Regions from separate parts of the Robertmurraya sp. GLU-23 genome, predicted to be linked through region 2. Evidence: predicted binding sites of a transcription regulator. Region 2 holds the regulator's gene; each other region holds the start of a gene.

Region 1 (7,452 bases), on a different contig from region 2:
GTTAGAAGAAATCGAAATCCAAACACCAGTAAGCACAATGAAATCAAATGTGTTATCAGGGAAAAAAATAGGGATTGTTCCTATTTTACGTGCGGGAATCGGAATGGTAGATGGTATCTTAAAACTTATCCCAGCAGCAAAGGTTGGTCATATCGGTCTTTATCGTGACCCAGAAACATTGATGCCAGTTGAGTACTACGTTAAGTTACCGAGCGACGTAGAAGAGCGTGACTTCATCGTAGTGGATCCAATGCTAGCAACAGGTGGTTCAGCGATCGAAGCGCTCCACTCATTGAAAAAGCGCGGCGCGAAGCATATTAAATTCATGTGCCTAATCGCAGCACCAGAAGGTGTGGACGCTCTTAAAGAAGCACACCCGGATGTAGACATCTACATCGCAGCACTAGACGAAAAATTAAACGACCACGGCTACATCGTCCCTGGATTAGGTGACGCTGGTGACCGTTTGTTTGGAACGAAGTAAGAATGGGCTAACCGCTGGAGCGGTTAGCTTTTTTACATAGAGAAGTTGAAGTGTGCTGAAGGGTACTTGGACAACTAATCCCGCTAGCACAAGGTTTGAGTCTGAATAGGGGTGTGATTCGGACAAAAAGAGTACGGGGTCCAGGCGATGAGTCTGAATAGAGGTATCATTCGGACAGGAAAGAGCGCTGGGACCAGGGGTGCAGTCTGAATAAAGGTGTGATTCGGACGAAAAAAGGACTGGAACTATGTTGAAGTCCGAATATAACTCAACCTTCAATTCTCTGGCAATAAAAAAAGGCACTATCGATCACTCCCACATACGCATAACTCACCACCCTATGGCAAAACATAGTAAAAAACTTCGGAGGTGCTAACACAAAGTGAAACTGAAAATCTTCACTCTTTTAACAGCCGTAGTATTCTCATTTGTTTGCACTCCACCAACATCAGCAAAAACACTCATTCATCCTCCTATTCCTGAGGAAGACCCAACAACTGAAAAAGTGGCAATCGTGACATTGCCGGAAAAAACTAATGTACACCAAATTAAAGAGCTCATCACACCATACCCTGACCTTGAGCTCCGCCATATTTTCACTGAAGCTCTGAATGGTTTTTCGGTTAAAGGGACGAAGGGATCTCTTGATAAGCTCGCACAAACGTCCAAAGTCGAGTCAGTTTCCCCGGTGACAACCTACAGCGTACAATCGGAAACGAATACGGAGATCATCGGTGCAGAATCGATCAGGGGCTATTTTGATCCGAAAAATCAAAGACTTACCGGAAAAGGAATCACCGTTGGGGTCATTGATACAGGCATTGATTACAATCATCCTGACTTAAGACGAAGCTATAAAAGAGGCTATGATCTGGTTGATATAGATGATGATCCGATGGAAACGAAGGGAATGTATGGCCAAAGCACCTTACATGGGACACATGTGGCCGGCATTATTGCAGCAAACGGAAAGATCCAAGGAGTGGCTCCGGATGCGAAGATTATTGCCTATCGTGCACTGGGTCCAGGTGGCTCGGGAACAACAGAGCAAGTGCTTGCTGCAATTGAAAAAGCCATCAAGGATAAGGTCGATGTATTGAATTTATCACTAGGAAACAATGTGAATGGACCTGATTTACCAATATCACTTGCTCTAAATAAAGCGGTAGAGAACGGTATTGTCGCTGTGACCTCGTCTGGAAACTCGGGCCCGAATATGTGGACGGTTGGTTCCCCTGGTACGGCTGCAAAGGCCATTTCGGTTGGTGCCTCCACACCCCTTTTAAAAGTTCCATATCTCACGATCGATGGAACAAAAGAAACGTTAAGGCTTGAACCGATGCAGGGCTCTATGGATTGGAAGCTTGATCGGTCGTATGAAGTGGTATATGGGAAGCTTGGGAAGAAAGAAGATCTTGCAGATGTGTCTGGAAAAATTGCTCTTATTCAAAGAGGCGAACTAACCTTTTCGGAAAAAGCATGGTATGCACAGGAGGCTGGTGCCGTCGCTGTGATTATTTTTAATAATATGAATGGTGAGTTTGCTGGAAATCTCGATCGTCCGATTGATATTCCGGTTGCTACCATGTCTAGAGAGCTCGGGTTAAACATCGTAAAATCAATGGCTAGCCAAAAAGTGCTTGCAAAAACAAATATAATAGAAGAAAAGGATTTGCTTGCTAGTTTTAGTTCGAGAGGACCTGTTACTTCCACTTGGGAGATTAAGCCGGATGTGGTAGCACCAGGAGTAGCCATAACAAGCACGATACCTGGGGGCTACCTAGCCCTTCAAGGAACTAGTATGGCGGCTCCACATGTGGCTGGAGCAGCAGCGCTTATCAAACAAGCACATCCAGATTGGGGACCGGAAGATATCAAGGCTGCTCTCATGAATACGGCCATTCCTATTGTGGATGGAAAAGATGTTCCTTATAAAACGTACGAGCAAGGTGCTGGAAGAATAAGAATTCCTGAAGCGATCCAAACCGGTACGCTTGTCAAACCAGCTTCCTTGCAATTTGGGAAATTTAAGTTAGTAGAAAGGCAGCATGAACATACACAGCAGCTTACTTTTAAAAATGTAAGTAATCACCGGATGTCCTATCGATTTGAGGTTCCTCATCAAAGGGATGGCATACAGTTTGAACTGCCGCAATCTTTTTCGGTAGATGCGGGAAAAGAAAAGACGGTGAACGTTACGATGAGTGTGGATCCCAAAGAACTTACGAAGAAGATACATGAAGGTCATTTAACCATTATGGCTGGCTCTCAAAAGGTGAGTGTTCCATACCTTTATGTTTTGGAAGAACCAAACTACCCACGTATTATGGGGTTTGAATTTGGTCCGGGAGATAAACAGGGTGTGTATCATTACGAGGTGTATTTGCCGGGTGGAGCAGATGAATTTGGTATTGCTCTCTTCGATCCAGACACGTATCGGTTCGTTAAATTCTTAGATTGGAAACGGAATGTAGGGAGAGGAATGCTGAAGATGGACATCCTGCCTGATCAACTACCAGAAAATGGATTATACTTAGCAAAGGTTTTTGCGAAAAAAGCTGGGAAAGAAGATATGGTCGAAACAGGGATTGCTGTCTCGAAAGTGAAAGAGCGGTAAGGAAAACAGAAGCGAGAACAACGCTTGCTCCATTTGCAATAGGAAAATAAAAAACTTTTTGAACATAATGTGAACAAGAATTTCTATTGTTTGAATTGTGAACTTTTTCACTCCAAACTAATTGACATTGACAAGTGCCTATTGTATGCTTACAAAGGGTATTAATGATAGGGTTTTCAACATGGGTACTGTATAAATGATGCTTTCCTAAGCAAGCAAGTCCATTGTAAAAAACAAACTTCTATCTACCAGTCTCTTTAAAAGGACGTGCCTGAAATGAATCAAAAAAACCGTCGTCCATATCAAGCAATGGCATTAATGTCGGGGATTCTTTCGCAGTTGGTAGGCTCCGTATTAATCGGCATTTTTGCTGGAAGATGGCTTGACCGTTCACTGGACACCGAGCCGCTCTTTTTAATCATCGGACTACTCCTCGGATTAGCCGCTGGCGTATATGCCATGATCAGACTAATTCAACATTTCTTTTCAGGAGATAATAAGTGATGCCCGAAATACAATCGATCTACATCCGGCAACGAAAGTACATATTCTTCTTACTAGCTTTATACGTGCTAGGGTGGGGATTTACCTCATATCAAACTATTTTTTTAGGGCTTATTTTAGGTACGAGCTTAAGCCTTTTTAATTTGTGGTTATTGGCCAGAAGGACTATTAAATTCGGCGATGCGATAGCAAAAGGTGAAAAGGTCCGTTCCCTCGGCATGTTTTCAAGAATGGCGACGGCTGTTTTAGCCGTGATGATTGCTCTTGAATATCCTGACAAGCTCCATCTTTATAGCGTAATTATTGGATTAATGACCTCATACGTGGTTATTATGATAGATTTTTTTCTTCAAGCATTTCATTCACATAAATAGCGGGGAAGAGAGGTGAATACTGTGCATCATGAAGCTCCTTTAAGAGAATTTATGGGCCTAACCTTTAACTTATCAAATGTCTTGATGATAACAATTGCTAGTGTGATTGTCTTTATCATCGCAGTGCTTTCCACTCGCTCATTGGCTATGAAACCAACGGGGATACAAAACTTCTTCGAATGGGTAATGGATTTCGTCAAAGGAATCATTAATAGTACAATGGATTGGAAAGATGGTGGGAGATTCCACATTCTGGGTATTACATTGATTATGTATATATTCGTATGTAATATGCTTGGACTTCCATTCGGAATTACTTATGACGGGACATTGTGGTGGAAATCACCAACAGCTGATCCAGTGATCACGCTGACATTAGCAACGATGGTCGTCGGGCTTTCTCACTATTATGGTGTAAAGCTGAAGGGAGTAAAAGAATACGGTCGCGATTTCGTTCGACCAATGTGGTTCTTGTTCCCGCTGAAACTTATTGAAGAGTTTGCAAACACCTTAACACTCGGGCTTCGTCTCTACGGTAACATATATGCAGGAGAAATCCTTCTAACGTTACTAGCAGGAAGTCTAGCAACTGGAGTCGGCGGCCATCTCGCTGCGGTTATTCCAATGCTTGCTTGGCAAGGGTTCTCAATCTTTGTCGGCGCGATACAGGCGTTTATCTTCACCATGTTAACAATGGTTTACTTGGCACACAAAGTGAGTCATGACCATTAATATATACCTGTTCATTTAATGAACAAAAAACAACAAAATCATGTTTATACAATTTAAGGAGGAACTTTATAATGGGTCTTTTAGCAGCAGCAATTGCAATTGGTTTAGCGGCACTAGGTGCAGGTATTGGTAACGGTCTTATCGTATCTAAAACAGTTGAGGGTATCGCTCGTCAACCAGAAGCTCGTGGTATGCTTCAAACAACTATGTTCATCGGGGTAGCGTTAGTAGAAGCGGTTCCGATCATCGGCGTAGTTATCGCGTTCATGGTTATCGGCGGCTAATATACGGTTTTTTAACAAAACAATGGCGAAGAACATTTTACGTGCAGCTTCGCCATTCCTTTATGTTCATCTATTAACATGTGTAACGTTATAAATTGTAAGTGTACGACTCTTGAAGGGAGTGAGCAAGGGTGTTAACAAGCAGTCTAGTATTAGGTGCAGCTGGTGGTGGGTTTAATAGTGGAGATATCCTTTTCCAATTAGTAACTTTCATCATCTTGTTAGCATTACTTAAGAAGTTTGCATGGGGTCCATTAATGGGCATCATGAAACAACGTGAAGAGCATATTGCTGGAGAAATTAATGCTGCTGAACAAAGCCGCAGTGAAGCAAAGCAATTACTAGAAGAGCAACGTACGCTTTTAAAAGAAGCTCGTACAGAAGCTCAAGGATTAATTGAAAATGCGAAAAAGCAAGGCGATGTACAGCGTGAAGAAATTATTGCGTTAGCGCGTGCGGAAGCAGACCGTCTGAAGGAATCTGCTAAGCTTGAAATCGAACAGCAAAAAGACCAAGCGGTTGCTGCTATTCGTGAACAAGTCGCTTCATTATCTGTACTTATTGCTTCTAAAGTAATTGAAAAAGAACTTTCAGCTGCAGATCAAGAGAAGCTAATCAATGAATATATCCAAGAGGCAGGAGAAGGGCGATGAGCAACTCGACTGTAGCGAAGCGCTATGCGTTAGCTCTTTTTCGACTAGCAAAAGAGCATCAACTTCTTGACCAAATGGAAAATGAAATGCGTGTAGTTAAAAATGTAGTAAAAAATAACGGCGACCTAGGTGTTGTCTTAAAGTCTCCTAAGCTTACGAATGAGAAGAAAAAGGAGATTATTAAACAGGCATTCTCTGGTGCTAGCGTGTACGTTCTAAATACGTTAATGATCTTAATTGATCGTCATCGTGAAGACTACATGGAAGCAGTAGCTGATTATTTTATTGAATTCGCAAATGATGAAAGAGGAATTGCTGAGGCGAAAGTGTACTCCACTCGTCCGCTAACAGAAGCTGAGCAACAAGCATTATCTGCTTCGTTTGCAGCTAAAGTTGGGAAGCAATCTCTCCGTATTGAAAATATTGTTGATACCAATCTGCTCGGCGGCATCAAGCTTCGAATCGGAAACCGAATTTTCGACGGTAGCTTGCGCGGAAAGCTGGAGCGCTTGGAACGTCAATTGTTAGGCTAAGATTCGTAGATAGGGGTGAAACTCATGAGCATCAATGCTGAAGAAATTAGTGCGCTGATAAAACAGCAAATCGAAAACTATCAGTCGGAAATTCAAGTGAGTGATGTAGGTACTGTTATCCAAATTGGTGACGGAATTGCTCGTGCTCATGGTCTTGACAATGTAATGTCAGGTGAGCTAGTTGAATTTTCGAACGGCGTTATGGGTATGGCGCAAAACCTAGAAGAAAATAACGTTGGTATTATCATCCTTGGACCTTTCACTGATATTCGTGAAGGTGACGAGGTTCGTCGTACAGGACGTATCATGGAGGTTCCAGTTGGTGAAGAGCTAATTGGCCGCGTGGTAAACCCTCTTGGACAACCGGTTGACGGTATGGGTCCAATTCAAACAACAAAATCTCGTCCAATTGAAGCTGGAGCACCTGGTGTTATGGATCGTAAATCTGTACACGAGCCACTTCAAACGGGTATTAAAGCGATTGACGCACTTGTGCCAATCGGTCGTGGTCAACGTGAGTTAATCATCGGAGACCGTCAAACAGGTAAAACATCTGTTGCTATCGATACCATCCTTAACCAAAAGGATCAGAACATGGTATGTATCTATGTAGCCATCGGACAAAAGGAATCAACGGTTCGTAACGCAGTTGAAACCCTTCGTAAAATGGGTGCATTAGAGTACACAATCGTTGTAACAGCTTCTGCATCTCAACCAGCTCCATTATTATACTTAGCTCCTTATGCTGGTGTAACAATGGGTGAAGAATTCATGTACAATGGCAAGCACGTACTAGTAGTATATGATGATCTTTCTAAGCAAGCTGCGGCTTACCGTGAATTATCACTATTACTACGTCGTCCTCCAGGTCGTGAAGCATATCCAGGGGATGTATTCTACTTACACAGCCGTCTATTAGAGCGTGCTGCAAAGCTTAGCGATGCAAAGGGTGCTGGTTCAATCACAGCTCTTCCATTCATCGAAACTCAAGCAGGTGACGTATCTGCTTATATTCCAACAAACGTAATTTCGATTACGGACGGACAAATCTTCTTACAATCTGACCTATTCTTCTCTGGTGTACGTCCAGCGATCAACGCAGGTCTTTCTGTATCACGTGTAGGGGGCTCTGCCCAAATCAAAGCGATGAAAAAGGTTGCAGGTACACTGCGTCTTGACCTTGCTTCATACCGTGAGCTAGAAGCATTTGCTCAGTTCGGATCTGACTTAGATAAAGCAACGCAAGCAAAACTTAACCGTGGAGCTCGTAC
Region 2 (7,452 bases):
TAAGCGCTTCGGCGGAGTGGTTCCTGAGATTGCTTCTCGTCATCATGTGGAGCAAATCACGATTGTCATAGAAGAAGCGATGAGAGTGGCTGAATTACAGTTTTCAGATATTGATGCGATTGCTGTAACGGAGGGGCCAGGGCTTGTCGGTGCCTTATTAATAGGGGTAAACGCAGCCAAGGCGCTGAGCTTTGCTCATGGTATTCCTCTAGTAGGAATCCACCATATCGCTGGTCATATTTATGCAAATCGGTTGATAAAGGAAATGGATTTTCCACTACTCTCTTTAGTTGTTTCTGGTGGACATACTGAGCTCGTTTATATGAAGGAACATGGCCATTTTGAGGTAATTGGGGAAACAAGAGACGATGCAGCAGGTGAAGCGTACGATAAAGTAGCTAGGACGTTAAAAATGCCCTATCCAGGTGGACCACATATTGACAGATTAGCCGCTGTTGGCTCACCCGTTATTGATTTACCGAGAGCCTGGTTAGAGGAAGGGTCATATGATTTTAGCTTTAGTGGATTAAAATCAGCAGTTATCAACACCGTCCACAATGCAGAGCAACGGGGAGAAATCATTGCACCTGAAGACCTTGCAGCAAGTTTTCAACAAAGTGTAATCGATGTGTTGGTAACTAAGACGGTACGTGCGGCCAAGCAACATTCAGTGAAGCAAGTGTTATTAGCAGGAGGAGTGGCTGCTAATAAAGGACTGCGTAGCGCACTAGAGAGAGAGTTCGCTGCTATTGAAGGCGTAGAATTAATTATTCCTCCACTTTCTTTATGCACAGATAACGCAGCCATGATTGCTGCTGCTGGAAGTATCATGTATGAAAAAGGACAAAGAAGTGACTTTACCTTAAATGCAAATCCAGGATTAGACCTATCTATCCACAACACATAACTGTAGGAAAAAGTCCCTATCACGTGATAGGGGCTATTTTTTGTGTATAAACACTGTTTCGACAAGTTTCACTGTGTATAATGTGGATAAAATAAACTAAAATTGTGGATAATGTGGAAAACCCTGTGGAAAGCACATATAAAAACAATTTAGCTGTGAACAAAATTGTGGAAAAGAAAAACCGGGATAGATTTATTCTCCCGGTTCTTTTTGCTTATTCAGCCAGTTCACTCCATTCTTCTAGTAACTCATCTAACTGGAGTTTGGCTGTTTCCGTTTCTTCATTAATTTTGACCACTCTTTCGTGGTCTTGAAAAATTTCTGGATCACAAAGCAGTGTATTATTTTTTTCAATCGTTGCTTCGAGCTGTTCAATCAATCCTTCTATTTCTTCGATGCGTCGTTTTCGTTGACGCTCTAATTTCTTGGCTTCCTTATCGATTTGATACGTGTTTTTTTCTGGAGAAGCTACCACGGTAACTGCAGCCTTTTCTGCTTGTTCAATGGCTTTAAGTTCTTCTTGTTCAAGCTTCTTTTCCACGTAATAATCATAATCCCCAAGATACTCAACAGCAGCAGTTTTACTAAGCTCAATCACCTTTGTAGCAATGCGATTAATGAAGTATCGATCATGAGAAACAAAAAGAATTGTACCTGGATAATCCACTAGCGCGTTTTCTAATATTTCCTTACTGTCCAAGTCCAAATGGTTGGTAGGCTCATCTAGTATAAGAAGATTCGCTTTTTGCATCATGAGTTTAGCGAGTGCAAGCCGTGCTTTTTGCCCACCGCTAAGGGTAGATACGTTTTTTAACACATCGTCACCGGTAAATAGGAAATTTCCTAGGACAGTCCGGATTTCCTTTTCACTTTTAAGAGGGTATTCGTCCCAAAGCTCATTTAACACGCGCTTGTTTGAAGTCAGAGCTGCTTGTTCCTGGTCATAATAGCCAATGCTAACATTGGAACCGTAATGAACTTGTCCTTCTAACGGTTGTAACGTTCCTTGAATGGTTTTGAGTAAGGTTGATTTTCCAATCCCATTCGGTCCAACTAAGGCAACGGAATCTCCTCTAGTAATTCGGAGGGAAAGTTCTTCAGCTATTCGTTTATCATGATAGCCAACTGCTAGGGAGTGGACATTTAACACTTCATTGCCACTTTGCTTTTCAATATCAAAACCGAAGGAGGCGGACTTTTCATCTCCAAGAGGTTTGTCCATGACTTGCATTCTCTCAAGCTTCTTCCTTCTACTCTGGGCCCGCTTGGTGGTTGATGCACGAGCAAGATTCTTTTGAATAAAGTCCTGTAGCTTGGTTATTTCATCTTGTTGTTTTTCGTATTGCTTAAGATCACGCTCGTAGTTTTCGGCTTTTTGATCAAGATAAGAACTGTAGTTTCCTGAGAATTTGCTGATTTGGTTCCTAGAGATTTCGTACACTTGATTGACCACTTTATCTAAAAAGTAGCGATCATGGGATACGATTAAGATCGCACCTGTGTAGCCAGTCAGGTATTGCTCTAGCCAAGACAACGTATCAATATCTAGATGGTTGGTCGGTTCGTCCAAAATAAGAATATCAGGCTTCGTTAATAGCAGCTTCGCTAAAGCTAAACGAGTTTTCTGGCCACCACTTAAGCTATCAATTTTCGTAGTGTAATCGAAAGAGTGAAAGTTTAAGCCATGTAGGACAGAACGTATATCAGATTCGTACTGATACCCTCCATTCTCCTTAAATTCGTTTTGGAGATGGTCATATTCTTTTATTGTTCGCTCGTACAATGCAGCATTTTCAAACACGTTAGGATCAGCCATTTTTTCCTCGAGCTTACGAAGCTCTTTCTCTTGGTTCATAACCTGTTCAAAAACGGTAAGCATTTCTTCCCAAATGGATAATCCGGAGACAAGACCTGTATTCTGAGCCAAATACCCGATCGTTACATGTTTGGGCTTGATTAAATCACCTGATTCATAGGAAAGGTGACCGGCAATAATCTTGAGTAAAGTAGATTTTCCGGCCCCATTTCTGCCTACTAAGGCAATACGGTCTCTTGTTTGAACTTCTAGTTTTATATTCGATAAAATAAGGTCAGCTCCATAAGACTTGGAAAGCTGGTTCACTTGTAGTAGTATCATTGATTTCACCTCTATACTTCTACGGTTAGTGTATCGCATTCAATACGGATGAGCAATGATATGAGTTGTGAACTATGTTACAATGTTTTCACACAGAACAAGGAAAATAGTGTATGATTTTGAAAGAGGTGTATAATAGATGTCAGAGTTCACTCATTTTAATAAAGAAGGCAGAGCGAAAATGGTAGATGTGAGTGATAAGCCCGAAACCGTACGGACGGCTATTGCCCATTCTAGTATCACAGTCAATCAAGAGATATATGATCGTATTACACATAACCAAATGAAAAAAGGTGATGTGCTAGCAGTTGCACAGGTTGCTGCCGTTATGGCTAGTAAAAAAACATGGGATATTATTCCAATGTGCCATCCTATTCCACTTACCGGTGTCGATATTTCTTTTGATTGGGAATCAGATAACCATTGCCATACTCTACATATTTCTGCTAGTGTAAAGACAAAAGGAAATACAGGTGTAGAAATGGAAGCGTTAACAGCCGCTTCTGTTTGTGCGCTTACGGTTTATGATATGTGTAAAGCCATAGATAAAGGAATGGTAATCGGGAAAACATACCTTGTTGAAAAAACGGGTGGTAAAAACGGTGACTTCAAAAGGGAAGAGAGACTATATTAGTTAAAGATAGAAGGTAGGGGAAGAACGATGAGTAATGAATCAATGAAAATCCCACAAGCAACGGCGAAAAGGCTACCATTGTATTATCGCTTTTTAAATAGTTTACACTCATCAGGAAAACAACGAGTTTCATCAGCTGAACTAAGTGAGGCGGTGAAGGTCGATTCTGCAACGATTCGAAGAGATTTTTCATACTTTGGAGCATTAGGTAAAAAGGGATATGGTTACAATGTAAACTATTTATTATCCTTTTTCCGTAAAACACTCGACCAAGATGAGTTAACGAAGGTTGCGTTAATTGGGGTCGGGAATTTAGGGACAGCATTTTTAAATTATAATTTCTTGAAAAATAATAATACAAAAATTGCTGTTGCATTTGACGTAGTAGAAGAGAAGGTAGGCACAAAAATTGGAGAAGTGCCCGTCTATCATATGGATGATCTAGAAGAGGTTATTGAAAGAGAAGATATTCAAGTTGCGATATTAACGGTTCCAGCAACAGTTGCACAATCCATTACCGATCGAATGGTTCAAGGAACGGTGAGAGGGATTTTAAACTTTACACCGGCCCGATTAACGGTTCCATCATCCATCAGGGTTCACCATATTGATCTGGCTATTGAGTTACAGTCACTGGTGTACTTTTTAAAGCACTATTCTTCAGTGGATGAAGAAATGGTAGAGGAATAAACAACAAGCCGCCCCTTAGTGGAGCGGCTATTTCTTTTGCTGTTTCTTCATTTCTTTAATTTTAAAATGTAAAAGAATCATCCGAATGCCTGAACCAATATCAAATGTTGCTAGCAAGACTAGAAGATAGGTAAAAAACCCCCACTCTCCATTTTGCTGTAAGTCCTGAATGGCAAACACTGTGAACAGAGCACCTAAGACGATGTATATAATTCCTGAGAATAAAGGTGACTGTCTCATAAGAAGAATCCTCCAATAAAGCTTTGCATTTGTTCTGCTTGTTTGATTAATTTTTCTATGTCTTCCCTATATACGGATTGCACAAGAACAACGAATGTATTCATCGATACGTGAGCAACAATCGGAACGAGAATCCGATTGGTTTTAACATACAAATACGCAAAGGTGAATCCCATCGCGGAATAAAGTAGGGTGTGCTCGGGCTCCATATGGGCAAAAGAAAAAATGACTGAGCTAAGCAAGGCTGATATAAAAAAGTTAAATCGCTTATAAAAAGCTCCAAAAATGATCTTACGAAAGACAATTTCTTCTAATATAGGACCGATAACGGAGCTAACTACTATCATAATAGGAAAAGACTCAATGATGCGTAAAATCTGCTGCGTATTATCAGATCCTACCTCAATACCAATCAGGCGTTCAATATTCGCAGCAAAGGCTTGGGCAAATAGAGCAAGAAAGACACCTATAATGGCCCAGAGGATCGACCGACCTAAGCTGGCTCCGTTTCTTACTGCATTTGCGTTTACCATCTCATTACGTAACAGCTGCAGGACAATCACAAGTGTGATAGTAAAGCTGATAACAAGCCAAGTGACACCTGCAAACCCTTGAGAGTGATTGGTTTCAAAACCAATCATTTCTAGTACGAGAGAGGTGATAGGGACACCAATAAAGCTTGAAAGCTGCATAGCAATATAAGCAATTAATATAAACCAATATTCACGTTTCAAAACAAGTCTCCTTTTCAATCCAATATAGTTATTCTACTCGTAAACATCAGGTTGTATCAAATAAGAAGAATTATTGTCCGTATTTTAGCATTATATGGATAGAATAGGTGGAAAAGTACATACTTAGTAAGGTTGTATAATTAACAAGTTATGGGAGGACCTTTACAAAAAATTTATAAAAAAAAGCGGTTTCTCGCTTGCAAAAAAGGAAGAGATTCATTAATATAATAGTTGTGTTAGCACTCTAGTTAAGTGAGTGCTAATAATAAAATCTTACATATATTTGAGGAGGTTGTTTCACTTGTTAAAGCCACTAGGTGATCGCATTGTAATTGAGCTAGTTGAAACGGAAGAAAAAACGGCAAGCGGTATTGTACTACCAGACTCTGCTAAAGAGAAGCCTCAAGAAGGCAAAGTAGTTGCTGTCGGCACTGGCCGCGTACTTGAAAGCGGTGAGCGTGTAGCTCTTGAAGTTTCTGTGGACGACCGTATTATCTTCTCAAAATACGCTGGCACAGAAGTGAAGTATGAAGGAAAAGAGTACTTAATTCTACGTGAAAACGATATTCTTGCTATTCTTGGATAAGAGTAGAACTTTATTAATTTAAAACTAAACGAAGACAGAATAGATTGAAAAAACTCGAGGAGGGTATTTTACAATGGCTAAAGAAATTAAGTTTAGTGAAGACGCACGCCGCTCGATGCTTCGTGGGGTAGATGCACTTGCAAATGCGGTAAAAGTAACATTAGGACCAAAAGGACGTAACGTGGTTCTTGAAAAGAAATTCGGTTCACCACTTATTACAAATGATGGTGTAACGATTGCAAAAGAAATCGAACTTGAAGATGCATTCGAAAACATGGGTGCTAAGCTTGTTGCTGAAGTAGCTAGCAAAACAAATGATGTAGCTGGTGACGGTACAACTACTGCAACGGTTCTTGCTCAAGCGATGATTCGTGAAGGCTTAAAGAACGTAACAGCTGGTGCGAACCCAATGGGTATCCGTAAAGGAATGGATAAAGCTGTAGCAGTAGCGGTTGAAGAGCTACGTGCTATTTCAAAGCCAATCGAAAACAAAGCTTCTATCGCTCAAGTTGCGGCTATTTCTGCTGCTGATGATGAAGTTGGTCAATTAATCGCTGAAGCAATGGAGCGCGTTGGTAACGACGGCGTTATCACAATCGAAGAATCAAAAGGCTTCACTACTGAGCTTGATGTAGTAGAAGGTATGCAATTCGATCGTGGATATGCATCTCCATATATGGTAACGGACTCTGATAAAATGGAAGCTGTTTTAGACAATCCATTTATTTTAATTACAGATAAGAAAATTGGAAGCATCCAAGAAATCCTTCCAGTTCTAGAGCAAGTAGTACAACAAGGAAAGCCATTATTACTTGTTGCTGAGGATGTTGAAGGGGAAGCATTAGCTACATTAGTAGTGAACAAGCTTCGCGGAACATTTAATGCAGTAGCAGTTAAAGCTCCTGGTTTCGGTGACCGTCGTAAAGCTATGCTTGAAGACATTGCTATCTTAACAGGTGGTGAAGTAATCACTGAAGAGCTAGGTCGTGACCTTAAGTCTGCAACGATTCAATCTCTAGGACGCGCTTCTAAAGTTGTTGTGACAAAAGAAAACACAACAATCGTTGAAGGTGCTGGAGACTCTGCACAAATCGCAGGTCGTGTAAACCAAATCCGTGCGCAAATGGAAGAAACAACTTCTGAATTTGACCGCGAAAAATTACAAGAGCGCTTAGCTAAGTTAGCTGGCGGTGTGGCAGTTGTTAAAGTTGGTGCTGCTACTGAAACAGAATTAAAAGAGCGCAAGCTTCGTATCGAAGACGCATTGAACTCTACTCGTGCAGCTGTTGAAGAAGGTATCGTTTCTGGTGGTGGTGTTGCCCTACTTAACGTATACAACAAAGTGGCAGCTCTAGACGTTACCGGTGACGAGAAGACAGGTGTAAACATCGTATTACGTGCGATGGAAGAGCCAGTTCGTACAATCGCACACAATGCGGGTCTTGAAGGATCTGTTATCGTTGAGCGCTTAAAGCGTGAAGAAGTAGGAACAGGCTTCAACGCAGCTACTGGCGAGTGGGTAAA
Region 3 (7,452 bases), on a different contig from region 2:
TCGAAGTTGGATCGACTTATTCGTCAGTTCTTTATTATTGATTTCAGGTATAGGTATCGCATGGTACGGGTTTAAGATTGGAACTTCATTGATTACATATTTTCCTCTATTAGGTGTATTTCTAGGGGGTTCGCAACTTTATTATTGGTTACGAAAACCGGTTAAAAACATGCATTGGCTTTTTGAACATTTAAGTGGAATGATTGCCTGCAGTATTTCGACAGTAACAGCATTTACTGTTTTTGGCGCTCCAAGACTATTAAACATCCCGTCATCGAGTCTTTTCCTGTGGTTTCTTCCAACGGTAATCCTTGTCCCTGTATTAATGTTATTTACTATAAAATACGAAAAGAAATATAATAAACATTCATAATAAAAAACAGGAAGTGGTTCCAATCATCAGTGCAATCATTTTGTTTATATGTGCAGGAGTAGCTGAAATAGGTGGTGGCTACTTAATATGGCTTTGGCTACGGGAGGGAAAGCCTGCGTATTGGGGGGTAGTTGGTGGAATTGCATTAGCTCTGTATGGGGTAATTGCTGCATTTCAATCTTTTCCTTCTTTTGGTCGAATCTATGCCGCGTATGGAGGAGTGTTTATCGTTCTTTCCGTGCTATGGGGGTGGGGAGTGGATAAAAAAACACCTGATTTATATGATTGGGTAGGAGCTGGCATATGCTTATTAGGTGCTTCAATTATCTTATTCGCCCCGCGTCAATAAGAAAGCGTATTGCTTATCCCACAGCAATACGCTTTCTTGTTTAAAGTAATGATTGTGTTAAATTTTTTATCATTAAAACATGAGGGATGTCTGCTTCCATAAAAACATCGGAGGCGGTGTGATAGCCTAGTTTTTTATAAAAGCCCTCTGCTTGTGTTTGACCATGCAATTTTGCGTGTGTCATGTCTTTTTTTAGAGCGATCTCTTCTAGTGCTGAAATAATTACTTTTCCTAGTCCATATTTCCGATATTCTTCTAATATACAAATTCTTTCTAATTTGCCAAAATGGTCGACAAATCTGATGCGTCCAGTACCTACGGCTTCTTTTTGAAAATATACTAAAATATGTACACAATCTGCCCCTAAAGTATCAAACTGATCAAATTCTTCCTCATGTGGCACACCTTGTTCTTCAACAAAAACCTTTTCTCTAATAGAAAAAGCCTTTTGTAATTCCTCCTGATGGGTAATACTTTTTGAAAGCATATTCTCATTCCTTTTCATTATTGTTTTGAATTTAATATAACAAATACTAATTACTTGCAGTAAACCTAACATGTGCTGAAGAAGTCATTTTTATAAAGAAGGAAAGGAAAAAACCAACCAGCACAATACATCCTAATGCACTAAAGGATAACAAGTAAATTCCTGTATTAATTAAGCTCAGTGCCAAAATGGGTCCAGTACTCGCTCCAACAAATAAAATAAAGGCATTGAACGAAACGGCACTGCCTCTTGCATGTCCGGATAGTTGGCTAATAACGGAGATAACAATGGGATTGGCAGTTGCAATTCCTAAAACAAAAATGATACTGGAAAAAATAATGAACGGGAGGGACGGACTTACTCCTATTCCGAACAATCCGGCAGCAGCAAGAGCCAATCCTATTTTCAGGATCATCGTTGTTCCTAGTTTTTGTGCCAGTCTTCCTGCAAAAAGTGATAAGAGCATTCCTATGATTCCAGCGGCACGAACATATAAGATTTCTTTTTCTGTAAGGCCAAATTGAACAGACAAATAGCTACCTAGAATTGTATACATACCAACTAATGATAACAATAGGGAGAATGTAATACAAAAGGCGAGTAAAAGCTGAGGTTGCTTTCCTAATAAGCTCATTTTTTTGAATGCTTCAAGCATATGTACATGAGGTCTGGTCATCTCATCTTTTGGCAAGAAGACAATAATGAGAATAAGTGTTAGGAAATAAAGAATCCCCAACAGGAAAAATATAGCCTGCCAACCCCAAATTTCATTGACTAATCCACTATAAACTTGCCCCACAACTCCTGCCATCAAAAGGCCAGAACTGACAAATCCAACAGCTGTTAACCTTTTTTCTGGTGGAAACATTTCCCCTGCATACACCAAGGAGATTGGAGCAAAGGCAGCAGAAATAAGTCCTTGTAACCCCCGCAGTAGGAGTAGTATATAAAAATTGTCTACAAAACCTATCGCAAAGGTGATCACTGTTAAAAGACTAATGCTCGACACTAAAAATATTTTTCGCCCATAACGATCGGAAAATGGACCGTAAAGTAAACATCCAATCGCATAACAAATCGAATAGCAACTTGCGAGCCAAGCAACCTCAGTCATGCTTTTGTTAAACGTATCAGACAATACAGTGGATAAAGGGATGGTCACGTACATACTTGACAACACGACTAACCCACACCAGAACAAAATGCTGGTCATTAATGGATAGTTAGAAGAACGTTTGTTTGGCTGTGACATTTTCTGAACCTCCTGTTCACAAATTGGATAAATATTATACTAATCATTTTAGTAGTTAAACCGATATACATAGTGACATTAATAAAATAGATCATCTTGGAGGGTTTACCTTGTTGAAGAAATTAGTCTCACTAAAAATTAGAACGAAACTCATATTGTTTTCGTTAGGTATTCTTTTATTACCATCAACCATTATTGGTACGCTTGCGTATTCAAGTGCTAAGCAGGAAATTGAAAAACAAATGATGTCTACTTCCATAGAAAGTATTATGTTACTAGACTCATTTATTACAAGTTCCATCAGTTTAAAAGTACATGATGCGGAGTTTTTTGCCAAAACGGTCACATCTGCGTTAGTTAACGGCGAAGATAGCCCCGAATTACGAAAGAAATTAGAACAATATTCAAATCTACATCCTGAAACAGTCAGTATTTATTTAGGGACAACAGACGGATTGATGATTCAAAATCCAAGGAAAGAACTTGCTGCAGATTATGACCCCAGACAACGTCCGTGGTATCAAGAAGCGATGGCGAATAAAGGGCAAGTTATCATCACAGATCCATATGAAGCTTCTTCAGGTGGAATGGTCATTACTGTAGCAAGAACCACAGATGACGGTAGTGGTGTTATCGGAATTAACTTGATGATTGGGAATATTACACAGTCAGCCAGTAAAATTAAAATCGGAAATGAAGGCTATGTAATTCTTCTTGGAAGAGAAAAGAATATGATTTACCACCCAGTGGTAGAGCCTGGAACACTCATGGAGCAAGCTTATTATCAAAAAATGTACGAAGGCACTAAAGGTGAGTTTGAATATGAATTAGACTCCCAAGATAAAAAGATGAGTTTTACAACAAACGAACTTACAGGCTGGAAAATCGGTGGCACGATGTATACTAGTGAAATAAAAGATAGTGCCTCACCAATTTTTAACAAAACATTAATCACCGTGGTGATTGCTCTAATAATCGGTGCAGTCGTAACCTTTTTCATCACCCGCTCTATTGTACAACCAATTCGTCGTTTAGTTGGCAGTACATTGGCGATAAGCGAAGGGGACCTAACACACGAGATTGAAGTTAAAGGCAAGGATGAAATAGCAGAGTTGGCTGCTTCATTCAAAAATATGACTGACAATCTAAAAGAAATCATTACCCAAGTGGATATGAACACAGAGCAAGTAGCGGCAGCAGCAGAAGAATTAACGGCATCCTCTGATGAGACAACGATGGCTACGAAACAGGTGGCATACTCTATCCAACAAGTAGCGAGTGGAGCGGAAAGTCAAACAATCGGAATCGATAAAACGGTAAGTACGATGAATGAAATTAGTCAAGGAATGGAAACCATGACAACCAACTTTGTTCAGGTAAATGCACTTACACAACAAGCGGTGAAACATGCTGAAGAAGGTGGAGAGTCGGTTCAACATACGGTAAAACAAATGAACGAGATTCATAGGCAAGTAGAAAGTTCAGATGAGATTATTAAATCACTTTACGACCGTTCGAAGCAAGTAAATGAGATTATTGGTGTGATAAGTGATATTGCTAATCAAACGAACTTGTTAGCGTTAAATGCAGCAATTGAAGCAGCAAGAGCTGGTGAGCAAGGGAAGGGCTTTGCTGTAGTAGCAGATGAAGTTCGTAAACTGGCTGATCAATCGCAAAGCTCAGCAAGTCAAATAGCTGAACTCATTCAAGCGATTCAAGAAGATACAGAGAAATCGGTAGAAACGATGCAACTCGCAACAAAGAGTGTGCAAGACGGAATACTCGTGTCTAATAAAACGATTGAGAAGTTTGACGAGATTCTCAATGGGGTCAGAGTCATGGCACCTCAAATTGAAGAAGTATCTCAAATAGCAGAACAAATCACTGCAGAAGTCAAAAATGTAACAGACACATCTTATGAATTATCTGAAATCGCAAAGGAAAACGCGTCCTCTTCAGAAAATGTGGCCGCGTCCACTGAGGAACAACTGGCATCTCTTGAAGAAGTAAGCTTATCAGCCAAATCACTATCAGAAATGGCGGAAAACCTTCAGGAGCTCGTTAGAAAGTTTAAGATTTAATAAATAGAAGGAGTCCTAAAAACTTTAGGGCTCCTATTTTAATGAGGAAATAAGAAAATCCCTTACAAATGATTAGTAAGGGATTCTCAGATTATGCTTCTTGATGAAGTGGATTTGTTTTTTTGTTAAATGCTTTGCGGATGATAGGCAGTACATAATAATCTAAACCAAATCTTCCTGCGTTGTAACCAGCTACGATAAGAATGAAGCCCATTAAGATATCAGTTGGGTTATGAGATACAGTTCCAGCAAGGATGAAAGCAAAGTTCATTAATACTCCGAAAAAGGCAGCTGTAGTTGTGAAACATCCAAGGATTAAACCTAAACCAACTAAGAATTCTCCCCAAGGTACTAAGAAGTTAAATAAATCAATATTTGGTAATGCAACGCCTTCTAGGAAAGTTACATACCAGCCATACACAACACCATCTGGACCTGCTACCGGATTAGCGATTGCGCCTTTTAGAAATCCTGCAGCATCAAAACCACCACTAGTTATTTTTCCCCAGCCAGCGGTCATCCAAGCAAATCCGAGGTATACACGTAATACTGTCAATAGACCAGCAGCAATCTTATTTTCTCTTAATAATTGATTAAACATAAATGATTCCTTCTTTCGAATAAATGTTTTTGTGTTTCTATATTCATAATATACACCGTGACTATAAAGAAAAACATAGGTTTGTGATGTTGTTCACAAAGTGTTAAAGGCTTATTGAATATAATGTGAACACAAGGGAAACAACCGGTATAGTGAAGATATTATGTATTTCAAAAATTTTATAAAATAGTAGATTAATTTTAAAATAAATGTTTAAAAAATAGTATAAAGGGTATATATCTAAGAAATCTCATTTTATCAACTAGGAGGGGATGTTCTTTGGAAGGAACAAAGGTCGTACATAGAAATCAAGATTACATAATTATGCACGATTACAAGAACGGAATGGTAGAGATACGCAATAGAAATTATAAGTTTGATATCCGATTGGTTTCTATTCATGAGCTACTTTTTTCTAGTGGACAACAAGATGGGTACGGCCAAACGGGTTGATAATGCGATTTTGGGAAGCCTTCACGCACAAGGGAGCGTGAAGGCTTTTTTCCTATTATTTCAGAAACCACTTTAATTTTTTCAAACCATCCTTTACATGCGGATAGCGGAAGGGTAGATCAAATTTCGTTGTTTGCTTTAGAACACTTTTTCGATGAGAAAACGTGTCAAAGCTTCCTTTTCCATGGTATGCACCGATTCCGCTTGATCCCACTCCGCCAAAAGGAAGATAAGGTGAGGCGAGATGGTAGACGGTATCATTAATACAGCCACCTCCGAAAGAAATATGATGTAATACCTCTTGTTGTACGCTCTCATTCTCAGAGAAAAGATAAAGTGCTAAAGGGTTCGGGTGTTTATGTATACCTTCAATAACCTCTGTAAGCTCACGATACGGAAGGACTGGTAGAATCGGACCAAATATTTCATCTTGCATAATGGGATTATCCCATGTGATTTCTGTCAAAACAGTCGGTTCAATCGATAGAGTTTCCTCATTAGAACCACCGCCCATAAACGTATTTCCATTATCCAAAAAGGTATGCAATCGATCAAAATGTCGTTGGCTCACGATACGCGTGTAATCAGGATTTTCAAGTGCTTTTTCCCCATACAGCTCATGAGTTGCCAATTGAAATTCCTGTAAAAATTCATCTCTAATGCTCTCATGAACATACAAGTAATCGGGGGCAACACAGGTTTGACCAGCATTTATAAATTTCCCCCAAGCAATTCGTTTGGCAGCGATTTTGATATTTGCATCATGATGGACGATACAAGGGCTTTTTCCACCTAACTCGAGTGTAACAGGAGTTAAATTTTTGGCTGCTGCTTCCATAATGACTTTTCCAACAGGAACGCTTCCGGTAAAGAAAATGTAGTCAACATCCTCTGCAAGTAGTGCTTGACTTACTTCGACACCGCCTTCCACTACGGCAATATAATCTTCGGGAAAAAGTTCAGTAATAATCCTTTTTAACAATGCAGAGGTTTTGGGTGTTAACTCCGAAGGTTTTAAAATCGCACAGTTCCCTGCAGCAATGGCTCCCATAAGTGGAGCAATCGCCAGTTGAAACGGATAATTCCACGGTGAAATAATGAGAGCGACACCGTAAGGCTCTGAGTAAATATAGCTGGTTGAACCAATATGGCTAACAGGAGTTTTTACTCTTTCTGGCTTGAGCCAGTCGTTTATATGTTTAAGAGTAAAACGAATTTCCTCAAGGACGACCCCAATTTCGGTTGCATAAGCTTCAAATTCAGATTTATTTAAATCCTCTTTTAAGGTTTGAAAAAGGGACTGTTCATTTTTACGAATGGCCTCTCGAAGTGCTTCTAATGCCTGAATTCGATAGTTCAATTCCTTTGTTGCTCCAGAACGAAAAAACGCTTTTTGTTTTAAGATGAGTGAGTGGTAGTTCTCCATATGTGCAACTCCTACTTATTCCTTAATCATTTCATATAATCTGAACAAATCGTGTTTGTCTAATATTTTTGGAACCGGATATAGCGGGTTTGCTTCACGAAACGCTCGATCCACCATGATCGGAAGGTCCCGATTTTGTAGACAATCGAATGTATTGGGGATATTCATGTCCCGGTTTAGTTTTCTAATAACATCAATGAATTTTTGGGCTTTAAGAGAGTCCGTTTCGTTTTCTGTGGTAATGCCGATCAAATCAGCTAATTCTGCTAACGGTTGATGCACGCTCTCTCCATAATACTCTAGCACATAAGGGAGTATGATGGCATTCGCTAGGCCATGAGGTACTGAGTAAAATCCACCTAATGTATGAGCGATGGCGTGAACATAGCCAACATACGCACGAGTGAACGCAACGCCAGCCAAATACGAC

What was found. Region 2 encodes Rex, which represses fermentation and respiration genes when NADH is low (regulators of the CRP and FNR family bind a similar motif). Its sites were predicted from a motif close to TTGTGAAATATTTCACAA; they were not measured.
Region 1: a site for Rex is predicted at 3,197-3,214, ahead of ACVBAX_RS08475 (AtpZ/AtpI family protein). Genes of this name have one in related genera too.
Region 3: a site for Rex is predicted at 5,225-5,242, ahead of ACVBAX_RS18960 (DoxX family membrane protein). Genes of this name have one in related genera too.

Annotation. Positions count from the first base shown of each region.
Region 1 is NZ_JBRKCV010000003.1:200,721-208,172, forward strand. Features, by position in the region: gene upp (uracil phosphoribosyltransferase) at 1-484, shown strand, start outside; gene ACVBAX_RS08470 (S8 family serine peptidase) at 867-3,101, shown strand; gene ACVBAX_RS08475 (AtpZ/AtpI family protein) at 3,378-3,605, shown strand; gene ACVBAX_RS08480 (ATP synthase subunit I) at 3,605-3,979, shown strand; gene atpB (F0F1 ATP synthase subunit A) at 4,001-4,711, shown strand; gene atpE (F0F1 ATP synthase subunit C) at 4,783-4,995, shown strand; gene ACVBAX_RS08495 (F0F1 ATP synthase subunit B) at 5,127-5,648, shown strand; gene ACVBAX_RS08500 (F0F1 ATP synthase subunit delta) at 5,645-6,181, shown strand; gene atpA (F0F1 ATP synthase subunit alpha) at 6,206-7,452, shown strand, end outside.
Region 2 is NZ_JBRKCV010000018.1:89,037-96,488, reverse strand. Features, by position in the region: gene tsaD (tRNA (adenosine(37)-N6)-threonylcarbamoyltransferase complex transferase subunit TsaD) at 1-907, shown strand, start outside; gene ACVBAX_RS21270 (ABC-F family ATP-binding cassette domain-containing protein) at 1,122-3,044, opposite strand; gene moaC (cyclic pyranopterin monophosphate synthase MoaC) at 3,184-3,678, shown strand; gene ACVBAX_RS21260 (redox-sensing transcriptional repressor Rex) at 3,706-4,368, shown strand; gene ACVBAX_RS21255 (YdiK family protein) at 4,396-4,608, opposite strand; gene ACVBAX_RS21250 (CPBP family intramembrane glutamic endopeptidase) at 4,605-5,342, opposite strand; gene groES (co-chaperone GroES) at 5,644-5,928, shown strand; gene groL (chaperonin GroEL) at 6,002-7,452, shown strand, end outside.
Region 3 is NZ_JBRKCV010000014.1:66,037-73,488, forward strand. Features, by position in the region: gene ACVBAX_RS18935 (DUF2306 domain-containing protein) at 1-373, shown strand, start outside; gene ACVBAX_RS18940 (YnfA family protein) at 396-722, shown strand; gene ACVBAX_RS18945 (GNAT family N-acetyltransferase) at 763-1,209, opposite strand; gene ACVBAX_RS18950 (MFS transporter) at 1,256-2,461, opposite strand; gene ACVBAX_RS18955 (methyl-accepting chemotaxis protein) at 2,572-4,542, shown strand; gene ACVBAX_RS18960 (DoxX family membrane protein) at 4,634-5,143, opposite strand; gene ACVBAX_RS18965 (hypothetical protein) at 5,423-5,596, shown strand; gene ACVBAX_RS18970 (aldehyde dehydrogenase) at 5,652-7,022, opposite strand; gene ACVBAX_RS18975 (iron-containing alcohol dehydrogenase) at 7,038-7,452, opposite strand, start outside.